One region of the Shewanella sp. SM21 genome, then DNA from elsewhere that is predicted to be linked to it. Evidence: predicted binding sites of a transcription regulator. Region 1 holds the regulator's gene; each other region holds the start of a gene.

What was found. The regulator sigma-54, encoded in region 1, starts transcription at its own class of promoters, with help from an activator protein. The targets are predictions, from matches to a motif close to GTTGGCACGNNNNTNGNNT.
Region 2: L5L94_RS13965 (TorF family putative porin) is a predicted target of sigma-54. The motif match lies at 1,541-1,559, and genes of this name have one in related genera.
Region 3: L5L94_RS10280 (YccF domain-containing protein) is a predicted target of sigma-54. The motif match lies at 1,712-1,730, and genes of this name have one in related genera.

What each region holds. Positions count from the first base shown of each region.
Region 1 covers NZ_JAKKRL010000018.1:23,316-27,756, forward strand. Annotated here, with positions in the region: gene rapZ (RNase adapter RapZ) at 1-503, opposite strand, end outside; gene ptsN (PTS IIA-like nitrogen regulatory protein PtsN) at 500-943, opposite strand; gene hpf (ribosome hibernation promoting factor) at 946-1,233, opposite strand; gene L5L94_RS19460 (RNA polymerase factor sigma-54) at 1,262-2,740, opposite strand; gene lptB (LPS export ABC transporter ATP-binding protein) at 2,848-3,579, opposite strand; gene lptA (lipopolysaccharide transport periplasmic protein LptA) at 3,576-4,130, opposite strand; gene lptC (LPS export ABC transporter periplasmic protein LptC) at 4,117-4,441, opposite strand, start outside.
Region 2 covers NZ_JAKKRL010000009.1:165,541-169,981, forward strand. Annotated here, with positions in the region: gene L5L94_RS13950 (hypothetical protein) at 1-54, shown strand, start outside; gene L5L94_RS13955 (response regulator) at 137-934, shown strand; gene L5L94_RS13960 (HU family DNA-binding protein) at 1,094-1,366, shown strand; gene L5L94_RS13965 (TorF family putative porin) at 1,658-2,350, shown strand; gene rimK (30S ribosomal protein S6--L-glutamate ligase) at 2,410-3,315, opposite strand; gene L5L94_RS13975 (putative bifunctional diguanylate cyclase/phosphodiesterase) at 3,494-4,441, opposite strand, start outside.
Region 3 covers NZ_JAKKRL010000006.1:262,383-266,823, reverse strand. Annotated here, with positions in the region: gene L5L94_RS10290 (M14 family metallopeptidase) at 1-310, shown strand, start outside; gene L5L94_RS10285 (alpha/beta fold hydrolase) at 307-1,197, shown strand; gene L5L94_RS10280 (YccF domain-containing protein) at 1,233-1,640, opposite strand; gene L5L94_RS10275 (1-aminocyclopropane-1-carboxylate deaminase/D-cysteine desulfhydrase) at 1,908-2,936, shown strand; gene L5L94_RS10270 (NUDIX hydrolase) at 3,018-3,731, shown strand; gene prs (ribose-phosphate diphosphokinase) at 4,089-4,441, shown strand, end outside.

The DNA of each region.
Region 1 (4,441 bases):
CCAAAGGACTCGAAGTTGATCACGAGTTCTTTATCGACACTACCAAGGAGAATTTGTCTGACTTGGTCGCTTAAATCATAGATATTCAAATTCGACGTATCTATGTAGTGATCGACCAGTTTTGACATAGGCTCGAGCAGTTTCCCCTCCAGCTTTATCGCTTCTTGCAAAGAGACTCGGCTCTTCGACAAAGGATGCAAACGGCGGGTTTCGCTGTAACGCTTGAGCAGAATTTTATCGCTGGAGTTAAGGAAGAAGCTCGTTAACTCAGTATCTGGAGGTAGGCTAGCGAGTTGTTTTACTAAGACCTTATCCTGCTCAGGCATGTTACGCACGTCGACACTGATGGCGACGAGATCGTTACTGCCTTTGAGTTGCTCAAGCAAACTGCCAATCAATGGCAAGGGAAGGTTATCGACACAATAATAGCCGAGATCTTCGAGTACCCTAAGGGCGACAGATTTGCCTGAGCCTGAGCGGCCCGACACTATGACCAGTTTCATCCAGTGATTACCTGATAGAGTTCCGTTTCATCATGCGTCTTGCGTAATTGCTTTAATATTTGCTTGTCGCTCAGCTTTTCGGCCATGCAAGACAAGGTACTTAAGTGCTGCTGACATTGGTCTGCAGGCACCAGTAGTGCAAATAAAATATCAACAGGTTGCTTATCGATAGCATCAAATGCTATCGGCTCTTCACACTTAATTAGTATGGCAATGGGCTGATCTATATCGGCTAGTCGACCATGTGGAATGGCGATGCCGTTACCTATACCTGTGCTCCCCATCTTTTCGCGCGCCACTAGGCTTTCGAATATCTCTTGAGATGAGAGGGTCGGGTACTGGGCAGCGACTAAGTCGCTGATGAGTTCCAGTACCTTTTTCTTGCTGCCCGGAGTGGCGCAGGTAGTGCACTCCGGCCGCAGTATGGTACAAAGTTCCATTATTAGTGTTTTGTTAACTTCTCTTTGTGTTTAATAACCTGACGGTCAAGCTTGTCAATCAGGGCGTCTATAGCGGCATACATGTCAGCATGCTCTGAAGTAGCAAAAACTTCACCACCTATGAGGTTTATTCTCGCTTCGGCAATCTGTTGCATTTTCTCAACATTGAGCACAACGTGCACATTATTGATCTGTTCGAAATGGCGTTCAAGTTTTGAAAACTTTTCTTCTACATATGCACGTAACGATTCGGTAATTTCGACATGGTGTCCACTTAGGTTTATTTGCATAGAAACGTCCTCCGATATCCACTGTAGGTTATAAACTTTTACGCTGATTAGAAGGTGGAATAAGCATAGCCTCTCGGTACTTCGCAATGGTTCTGCGGGCTACGTTGATCCCTTGTTCTGCCAGAAGTTGTGCCATCTTACTATCGCTTAATGGTTTTTTCTGGTTTTCCGCTGCCACCAGTTTCTTTATAAAGGCTCTGATTGCTGTGGATGAGCACTCACCACCATCGTCAGTACCGACGTGGCTAGAGAAGAAGTATTTTAGTTCAAAAAGTCCCTTAGGGGTATGCATGTATTTTTGAGTTGTGACCCGTGAGATGGTGGACTCATGCATTTCTACCGCTTCGGCAATATCGTTAAGCACCATAGGCTTCATGGCTTCTTCACCATACTCAAAGAAACCTTGCTGATATTGCACTATGCAATTAGCAACTTTAAGCAAAGTATCGTTACGGCTTTCTAAGCTCTTAATAAACCATTTAGCCTCTTGCAGATGGCCGCGAATAAATTGGCTATCGGCTTGGTTTTTGGTACTGCGTGCCATAGAAGCATAATGTTGATTTACATTGATTTTTGGCATGCAGTCAGGATTAAGCTCAACGACCCAGCGGCCATTTTTCTTCGACACAGACACATCTGGGATAACGTATTCGTCATTATTGGGCGTGATCAACAAACCTGGGCGAGGATTGAGGGTTTGGATAAGTGCTATACCATCCCTTAATTCATCTTCTTTTAATTTAGTCTTACGCATCAATAACCTAAAATCACGGGCGGCGATCAGATCTAAATGATCTTTGATCAGTATACGGGCGTTTTCTAGGTTGGGAGTATCAGCGGCGAAATGCGACAGTTGGATCAGCAGGCATTCACTTAAATCGCGGGCGGCAACGCCTATGGGATCAAAATGCTGAATACGCTTGAGTACGGCTTCGACTTCGTCAAGCTCAACTTCAGGATTGCCCATGGCTTCGAGAATTTCTTCAGTGCTTTGGGTGAGATAGCCCTGATCGTCGATGGCATCAATAATGGCGGTGGCAATGGCTAAATCGGTTTCAGAAAACGGCGTGAGGTTTTTTTGCCATTCTAAGTGTTCGTACAAACCTTCACTGGTCTCGCCTTGGAAGGGCATATCGTCTTCACGACTGCCGCCGGGGCCTGAGTTTGGGGAGGCGGTAAACACTTCATCCCATGTGGTGTCCATGGGGAGCTCATCGGGCATGGATTCTTTGGTTAGCGACTCTGCCGTATCTATGGTGGAGCTGTCTTTTTCTGGTGGCAGAGTGCTAGATTCACTGAAATCCGTATCGGATAGCGTTTGGTTTACAGGGGTTTTAGTGGCGTCGAATTGATCCTCTTCCAGCTCGAGAAGGGGATTAGAATCTAATGCTTGCTGGATCTCTTGCTGCAGTTCTAATGACGACAGTTGCAACAGACGTATAGCCTGTTGTAGTTGTGGCGTCATGGTTAACTGTTGACCCAGTTTGAGCTGGAGTGACGCTTTCATGTTACCGCTGATCCCTACGTTATTATTGTTGGATGAGGTCGCTTATTATCATTTTGAGTGAAGCCCAATGGCGGTATAAATTGCCTCCATTGGCTTCGCTCGATTAACTATAGCCTGAATTGTTCACCTAAGTACACAGCCCTAACTTGCTGATTGTCTAAGATCTCTGCTGGAGTTCCTTCGGCAATCAGGTTTCCGTGACTCACAATATAAGCATGTTCACATACATCTAATGTCTCGCGGACATTATGGTCTGTGATCAGTACGCCAAGGCCGCGACTTTTGAGTTGTTCGATAATCTTCTTGATGTCGATAACCGAAATAGGATCGACGCCGGCAAACGGTTCATCGAGCAAAATGAACTTAGGATTAGCGGCTAAAGCCCGCGCAATTTCGACGCGACGACGTTCGCCACCCGACAATGACATGCCTTGGCTGTCACGGATGTGGGTGATATGAAACTCTTCGAGCAGATGTTCTAGTTCTTCTTCTCGTTCTTCGTTTTTAAGTTCTTTACGAGTTTGCAGTACGGCCATGATGTTGTCATGAACAGTTAGCTTACGAAAGATACTGGCTTCCTGCGGTAAGTAACCTATGCCTTTGCGGGCACGCAGATGCATAGGATCTGCGGTTAAATCATCATCGTCGATAAAGATATGCCCCTTATCGCTCTTCACTAGCCCGACAACCATGTAAAAGGTCGTGGTTTTACCGGCACCGTTTGGACCGAGTAGGCCAACGACTTGACCGGTTTTTACCGTCAGACTGACGTCTTTAACCACTTGGCGACTCTTGTAACTTTTTGCCAGATTTTGTGCTCTTAAGGTGATTTGGGTCATTTAGAGTCCTGCTTTTTTACAGGTTTATCCGCTGGAGCATCTGATTTAGCATCATCTTGATAGTTTTCTGGCTGAATAATAGTGATCACGCGATCGTCACCACTGCCAGTACTCTCGGCCATCAATTTCTGTTGAATCATGTTATAGCGGATTAAATTGCCTGTAACTTGGCTACCCGCTTGATCTAATGACGCCATACCTTTCAGAGTTAAGGTGCGGCTTGCCATATCGTAACGAATTTCTTTCGCGCTCGCCGATGCAGGACGGCCATCGTCTAATATCTGGCTATACGTAGCAGGGTTGCCTGTGGCGACTAAAGTTTTGCTATTTTCACCTTCAGCGGAAAATGCACGCAGTTCATTTGCTTGGATTTTTATTGAGCCTTGGGTAACTTCCACCGGACCAAAGAAGATGATCTGGTTGTTTTTGATATCCGCAGTTTGGCTCACAGCTTTAATTTTGACTTCTTGCTTTAAGTCGCCCACTTTCGCGAAAGCACTCATGCTCATAATTAGCATTAGGCTGGCAAGTAATACGTTATTTTGCTTCATATGTTCCTACTACCTGACTGGTCAATTGCACTTCTTGCGCGTTGAGGTCGGCATAAAGGCCTTGGCCTTGAATATTAAAATCTTTCCCTGTGACGTAAATGGTACGGTCAGAGGTCATTATCATAGTGTTGAGATCGAGTTCCAGATAACTGGTGGACAAGGTCTGAATCGGTTCTTCTGGGCTAATGGCATCGATAATAACATTATTTTCTAATACAACCTTGCCAGTTTCCTTGTTTAGCTTGCCCTGATCTGCCCTGAGCTGCCATTGTGCTTTACCTTGGTCTGGATAAACAAGATAAACAGGTTGA
Region 2 (4,441 bases), on a different contig from region 1:
TGGATCGCATTTTCTAAGGTCACGAGACACTATTTGACCCGCCAAACTCAGTAATGGACTTTGTTGCTAAGCTGTTATCAATAGCGTAGCTTAGCGACCCAGTAAAATACTTACGACTCTTAACTTGAAGTAGACTATGAGCCATTTATCGCCCAGCGAACTTTCCATTCTTTTGGTAGAACCTTCAGAGACACAGCGTCGAATTATTATTCAGCGCTTACAACAAGAAGGTATTCTCAGCATTCAAACCGCAGAAAACATAGAAGCGGCTAAAGATATTATTGCTCGCCATAAACCTGACCTTATTGCGAGCGCCATGCATTTCGATGATGGCACTGCCATCGATCTCTTGCGCTACTTAAGGGCCAACGCTGACTGCAAAGATATCCAATTTATGCTGGTCTCGAGTGAGTGCCGCCGTGAGCAACTTGAAATATTCCGCCAATCGGGTGTAGTAGCGATTCTACCTAAACCCTTCAGTGCCGACCATTTAGGTACAGCATTGAATGCCACGATTGATTTACTCAGCCACGATGAACTCGACCTCAGTAATTTCGATGTACAAGATGTGCGTGTATTAGTGGTCGATGATAGCCGTATGGCAAGAAACGTCATTAAACGCACGATTGGTAACTTAGGGATGAAGCTGATTACCGAGGCCGAGGATGGTGCGCAAGCCATAGCGTTAATGAAACACAATATGTTCGACTTAGTGATCACTGATTACAATATGCCGAGTGTAGATGGGCTAGCTTTGACACAATTTATCCGCAATGAAAGCCAACAATCACACATTCCCATCTTGATGGTGTCTTCCGAAGCCAACGATACCCACCTCAGCAATGTGTCCCAAGCGGGTGTAAATGCCTTATGTGACAAACCCTTTGAACCCAAACTTGTTAAAAAATTACTCTATCAACTGTTAGAAGAATAAAACCAGAATAAAACTTAAATCACGAACTGAGTAAATATTCTGCGCTTTACTGAACATCCTGTTGCACGCTAGACGCAAAAGGCTTTCCAAGTGCTAAACCTTATGGCATGTTAGGCACGCTTATTTCAAATAAATCTACGGAAAGAAGAGACAATAAAAATGAACAAAACTGAACTAATCGCCAAAATTGCAGAAAATGCCGATCTAACGAAAGTAGAAGCAGCACGCGCATTGAAGTCTTTTGAAGCAGCTATTACCGAATCAATGAAAAATGGTGACAAAATCTCCATCGTAGGTTTCGGTTCTTTTGAAACAGCGACTCGTGCCGCTCGCACTGGCCGTAATCCACAAACGGGTAAAGAAATTCAAATTGCTGAAGCGACAGTGCCGAAGTTTAAAGCGGGTAAAACCCTACGTGACAGCGTAAACTAAGTTATAAAATTCAATACAACGCCTCCATTGTGAGGCGTTTTTTTTGCCCAATCCCAGTGAAGCACTGAATGTTTTTTGCACAACAAAAGTGCGCCTCTGCCCCACAAACTGGCAAATAAAAACATTTCATTAACATTTAGAGTTCTAATACCTTGTTTTACATGGCATTGTAATAGTGGCATGTGATTAGCAAATCCTTCCTTAGAAAAAAACCAAGATGCACTAATGACCACAGCTGACTTTGAGTGTGCCAATGGTGAATCGATAAATAAGTCAATCGAGGGGATGAGCATGAAGAAATCACTGTACAGCGTTTTGGCCTTATCGACGGGAATGTTACTGGCAGGCAACGCCTTTGCAGCCGTATCAGGCAACATTGGCGGTACCTCTAATTATCTATGGCGCGGTGCGACCCAAACTAAAGATGCGGTCGCAATCCAAGGTGGCCTTGACTACAGCCACGATTCTGGATTTTATGCGGGAACTTGGGCATCGAATGTGGATTTTGGTGATGATACTAGCTACGAGCTTGATCTATATGCAGGTTATGGCGGCAGTATTACCGAAGACATCAGCTACGACTTTGGCTATCTCTACTACGCCTATCCAGACGCGCCGGGCAGTATTGATTTTGGTGAGCTCCATGCTGCTGTCACGTGGAAATGGCTCGAACTAGCTTACTCCCAAGTCATCAATGCCGGTGACGATCTGGCCGCCGATCCTTTAGATAATAAAGATCTCAGTTATCTTGCCGCGACGGTATCCGTTCCTCTCACTGAAAAGCTGAGTTTATCAGTGCACTATGGTTACTCAAACGGTGATGTCGTCCAATCTTGGTTTGGCGAAGATAATTATGCCGACTATAACGTGACTCTCAGCGCAGATACCAGCATAGGCACAGTGTCATTTATGGTCTCAGATACCGATCTCACCGATGATGATGCCAAACTAGTACTCGGATATTCCTACAGTTTTGATCTATAGGCTCTAAGCATAACAAAACGCCACCTTAAAAAGTGGCGTCGTTTTATCACAATCACCTACTAGGCAATAATTGACCTGTTCGTTTTACGGGCCGCAACCATTTTCTCGATATACTCAACAATGGGCTCAGTCACTGAAATCCCTGTTGTTTGCTCAATCCCTTCAATGCCAGGCGCCGAATTAACCTCAAGGATCAGTGAACCACGGTTAGAACGTAAAATATCTACTCCCGCGACAACCAATCCCATCGCCTTCACAGCGGCAATAGCCATTTTACGCTCAACAGAGGTGATTTTTACCACCTCACCACAACCACCTAAATGCAGATTAGAGCGGAAATCGCCCTCGGGACCTTGACGCTTCATCGAAGCAACAACCTTGTCACCGACAACAAAACAACGAATATCACTACCATTGGATTCTTTAATGTATTCCTGCACTAAGATATTCGCTTTGAGTCCCAAGAATGCTTCAATCACGCTCTCAGCAGCCGTTTTAGTTTCAGCGAGAACCACACCAATCCCTTGAGTGCCTTCGAGTAATTTAATGACTAACGGAGCGCCGCCCACCATATTGATGAGATCAGGGATATCATTTGGCTTATTGGCAAAACCCGTCACTGGCATGCCAATCCCTTTGCGGGAAAGTAGTTGCAGTGCCCGCAATTTGTCCCGCGAACGCGCAATGGAGATTGAATCATTCGCGGCATATACACCCATCATTTCAAACTGACGTACAACGGCACAACCATAAAAAGTCACGCTAGCATGAATACGCGGAATGATGGCATCAAACCCAACTAATTCAGTACCTTCATAATGAATGCTAGGTTTAATAGAATTAATATTCATGTAGCAGTTCAGCGTATTGATCACGACCGCTTCATGTCCACGACTTTGGCAAGCCGCGACTAAGCGTTGTGTTGAATACAACTGGGGGAATTGGGATAAAATACCTATTTTCATTGCTGAGTGACCAACTTAAGCATGAGTGAATAAACCGTTCTGCGGCACCAAAAGCACAGCGACAGAAAAAGGGGCTGATATTTGTCTATTGCTCAGTGTAAAGCAAGAAAATATTCCTCACCAGACGAAATCATTATGCTAATGAAATACTTCAAGACCTATCACATTCGGAACTCGTTTAAATTAACAGCGGCAAAATATACTTAGCCTCAAACTCCGTTGCATCTAAGGGACGAGAAAATAAATAACCTTGTAATACAGTACAATGGCGAGAAGTACAAAACTCAGCCTGCTCAATTGTTTCAACGCCCTCAGCTACTGATATGACATTAAACCCATGGGCGAAGTTAAGTAATGCAGCGAGCAAACGAGTGTCTTTATCATCCTTATCATAGGAAGCGACAAAGCTTTTATCGATTTTCAGCACGCTAATGGGAAACAATTTGATATGTTCTAAGGACGAAAAACCCGTCCCAAAATCATCAAGGGCAAAACGTACCCCTAACTCGGCGATTCTATCGAGCATTTTGGCATGTTCATGGGGATCTTCAATAAGGCAATTTTCAGTAATTTCAAGCTCTAATGCTACAGCAGGAAGTCCTGTCTTAGTCAGCGTACTCGCTATTTTATCAAACAGGTTCTCATTTCCAATTTGCGATGCAGACAGGTTAACGGCAATGGTGAATTCTTTCCCTGTTGGCTGTAATTGGGTTAGCCAACTCAATGCCTGTGTACAGGCTTGCTCAAGTACCCAGTCATCAATGTCCTCCATTAATCCGATCTCTTCGGCTATGGGTAAAAACTGATCTGGGGCAATAATACCATCCACAGGATGCTGCCAACGGACGAGGGCTTCCATCCCCACCAGCTGATGGGTTTTCGCATTCACTTGCGCTTGATAATGAACCTTAAATTCATTTCTTTTTAAGGCAGTACGCAAACTCGACTCGATATGATTACGGTAACGCACCTCTTTATCTAAAGCTTCTGAGTAGAACTGAATCTGGTTTCGGCCCATTTTTTTAGCGCGATACATGGCAATATCGGCACATTTCATCAGCTCAGAACTGTTCGAAGCCGCTTCATTATAAAAAGCCACGCCGATGCTGGCACCAATAAGCACATC
Region 3 (4,441 bases), on a different contig from region 1:
TTGGGATTATCTCTATCGCCAGCACCAAGTGGCTGATCCTTCTGCTCAGGTGCCATTTTTACCTTTGACATTAGAGATGGGATCTTGGGCATGGATAAAGAAGAATCCTAGACAAATATTTAATTTTGCTGGCTTTTTTAATCCACAAAAAACACATCGTCACCACAGGATTTTACGCAGGCATACAGTACTCATGCAATTTATGATGGAAGCGGCCTATGCCCAATCGTTAGAGCAGTTAACACCTGAACGTTTGACTGAGCTGACAGAGTGCGCACGGCATTATTGGTATCGGGAGTCTCAGTCATGACAACTTGGGTGTTATTAAGGGGATTAATGCGTGATCAGCGCCATTGGAATGGTTTCGATCAGCGTCTGCGACAAAAGGGATTGCGAGTGCTGACACCGGATCTTCCGGGCAATGGGACGCTATCCCACGAATTAAGTCCGCTTAAGATTGCCGATTATGCCCATGCCGTGTGGCAGCAATTGGATGAGCAGGCACAGGAAGGGGAGACTATTTATCTCCTCGGCTTGTCTATGGGCGGTATGTTGGCGCTGGAAATGGCATGCCAGCGACCTTGGCAGATAAGGCATGCCTTTGTATTAAACAGCAGTGCGGCGAATTTATCGTATTGGTATCAAAGATTTAATCCGCTGAATGCATTGAAGGCTTTTTTCATGCGTGCTCGGGGTAACGCTTTACATCCAATCGAGTCGACTATAGTGCGTTTAACCAGTTTTCGTCATCGGCGAGACCGAGAGTTAATTGTCAAGTGGAGTGAGTTTCGCCGCGATACCACACCAAGTAGACGTAATGTATGGCGACAACTTTGGGCGGCTTTTCAATACCAATGTCCATTGACAGTGGAAGTACCGATAACTGTGCTCTGCGGTGACCGTGATGCGCTGGTGAGTATGGCATCGAGTAAGGCGTTAGCACGGCATTTTTACACCGATTTGATTGTACTCGCGTATTGTGGTCACGATGCCGCTATAGATACACCCGCAAAACTGGCGCATTATCTGTTGGAAATTGTGGGGGCGACTAAGCCGCAAGTGCAGTTTTCTGTGGATAGTGAGCCTGCCAATACTCAATATGATTGCAACGATTTATTGGAGGAAGAAATAGCCTTAAACGAAGCGATATTTGCTGTATGGGATGACAAAGCGCTATCCACTCTTGAAACCAAATAATCGAGAGTGAATAGCGCAGTTAACACATTGTCTTATTAAGCTTTAGCCACTACGGTTTGGCCTATCGGTGTGAGGCTGATTAAAGCTAACTTAAGATGTTGTATCCCAAAGGGAATACCGATAATCGTCACAAAACAAGCTAAGGCGTGGACCAAATGCCCTATGGCTAACCAGATCCCAAACAGTAAGAACCAAATGATATTTCCTACCATGCCTAATGCACCTGTGCCCAAGTCTTCACGTCCAGTTAAGTGGCGACGGTTCATTTGTTCTTGGCCGAAGGGCCAAAAGGTCATTTCGCCGATAACAAAACAGGCGCGGCCGAAGGGAATACCAATGATACTGATAAAACACAGGATACCTGCGAGCCACCAAGCGAGTCCCATCACAAATCCGCCGAGTACAAACCAAGCTATGTTGAATATTAAGCGTAATACAGCCATTGAAAGCTCCTTATGTTTACCCTGTTAGCCTTTATCGTTAGCTTCGATAAATTGAATATATGTCAATGTCTAAGCGATAACTATGCCAACTATTTAAATTGTTCATAATCAATTGGTTAATTATATGTATTCGAGATTCATGTGTCATTTTCACTAGTTTTTCGCCAAATTGATAATTTCTTAAGGGCGTAACAGGAAGGGCGGAGTTACACTAGCCTTCCCTTAACTGGTTTAAAAACCAGAGAATTTAATCGTTTGAGTAGCTTGATGTTTGCAAATTCCCCTGTCGATACATTTGCCTTTGCTGGCAGAGACATATTCCTAAAACGTGATGATTTACTGCATCCGGCGTTTAGTGGCAATAAAGCTCGCAAATTCGGCTATTTTTTAGATCATGAATTTGCAGGCATCAGCAAGGTGATAGGTCACGGCTCGCCATTGGCTAACTCACTGTATTCATTGTCAACATTAGCGAAGATGAAAGGCTGGCAATGTGATTTTTATGTAGATCATATTGCCAGTCAAGTGGTTAAACATCCTACGGGCAATTACGCTGCCGCTTTAGTGAATGGTGCTAATATTATCGATTTAAGTGTGTTAATAGCACAAAAGCAGGCGTGCACTCAGTCGCAATCTGAGCCTCACGTTTTGTCAAATCTTAATGCTAGGCCTGACCCTACTGCGCAAGTGGGCGATGTGCGACTGAGTTGCCCAGATTATATCGAGGCTCAAGTACTCGTGAATGAGCCGACGGCGCTTTTTATCCCAGAGGGTGGTCGCTGTGCTTACGCCGAATACGGGGTTAATAGATTGGCGCAAGAGATAGTACTGTTTGCGAATGCGAATGGATTGGTTGATTTAACGGTGTTTTTACCTTCGGGGACGGGAACGACAGCATTATTTTTAAATCAGTATTTTATCCGTCAGCAAACTGATATTCGCGTCGTGACTTGTGCCGTTGTCGGTGGCGATGATTATTTGCGCTTGCAATTTTCCTTACTTAATTCCAATACCAGTGAGCATCCACATATTGTTAATGTCGGCAAGAAATATCATTTTGGTAAACTTTATCCCGAATTTTATGCCATGTGGCAGCGGGTCTGCGCCTCAGGTGTGCAGTTTGAATTACTCTACGATCCCTTAGGTTTTATTGTGCTTGAGGAATATTTACAAGGCGGTGGCTCTCGTCCTGTGATGTATATCCACCAAGGTGGCTTACTCGGAAACGAGACCATGTTGCCACGTTATCAGCGTAAATTTGGGCAAAGTGGCTCATCCTGTGCCTCTGATCATTGACTTAGTGACGCTAAGACATAATATGTTTGAAGCTGTGTAATGCTAAGTTAAGCTGATGATTTGGAACGATGGGGAATATCAATGACTGAAGCGGAATATCTCGCCAATTACGATCCTAAGGTTTTTAAGGCTCAGCTACTGACAGTAGATGCCGTATTGTTTACCTATCACGATCAGCAACTTAAAGTACTCTTAGTACAACGCTCAAATCATCCATTTTTAGGTTTATGGGGATTACCTGGAGGGTTTATCGATGAAAATTGCGATCAATCCCTTGAGCAAACTGTATTACGTAAACTGCATGAGAAAACCGCGGTAGTGCCACCTTATATTGAGCAGCTTTGCACTGTGGGTAATAGTCGTCGCGATGTCAGAGGCTGGTCGGTGACTGTGTGTTATACCGCCTTGATGAGTTATCAAGCTTGCCAAATTCAGATTGATTCAGTGAGTGATGTTAAGTGGTGGCCATTAGCGGATGTGTTGCAGATGCCCTTGGCGTTTGATCATTTGCAGTTAATCGAGCAAGCGCGGGAACGCTTAACACAAAAAGCCTTATATTCTTTAGTGCCAGGATTTGCACTGTCTGAACCTTTTACCTTGCCAGAATTGCAGCATGTACATGAGGTTTTACTGGGCAAGCCTATCCAAGGTAAATCTTTTCGTCGGCGGGTTGAACAGGCTGATTTATTGATCGATACGGGATTAAAGCGCACCGAACGTGGTCGTCCTGCTAATTTATACCGCTTGAAACCCAATACCGCATCGTATCGCTTCTTAAGAAATTTAGAATGTTGATCACAGTGAATATGGATTTAAGCAAGATATTCGCCTTGCTCAATATGAGTAACGGCGACTGCTTATGCCTTATTCATGGTGACTTTGAATCAGTAAAGGCTGTTTAATTACTGATTTTGCCTTAATGTCTCCGGTTCTTGTATCACTTGATACCCATATTGTAGCTTCTTAGTTGTCTTTCCCACTAATAGTGTCTAAAAGACACTATATGCCATTTAAGCATAACATTTCAGGTTGCTCCGTTTGAAATAGTCTAAAAATCAACTTTACACAATAATGTCTTTAAGACACTATTGTTCATGTAGACAACAAGGGCGCCGTCAATTTCGGCAATCTTGCCACAGACAGGAGGTTACTATGTCTCAACGTATTCAAGCGTCTCAACGTATTCAAACGTCTCAAGATGCTTCTCACGCTCAACGTTCGCAAGCCGATTTTTATCGGTTACCCGCAGCTAGCGATGAGACTCACTACCGTTTATTTCAATTTGGTGCGGGGGAAAACCATGTTCAACTACTGGTTCCTCCAGCGAAACGCGTCACAGTTTTCTTCGGTTATCGTGGCGATCATTCCATCATGCAGCTCTTGTTGTTAACTGATGCATTGCGTCGTAGTGGTGCAGAGCAAATTGAGCTGTTACTGCCTTATATGCCGGGCGCTCGCCAAGATAGGGTGTGTAATGCCGGTGAGGCCTTGTCGGTAAAAGTCTA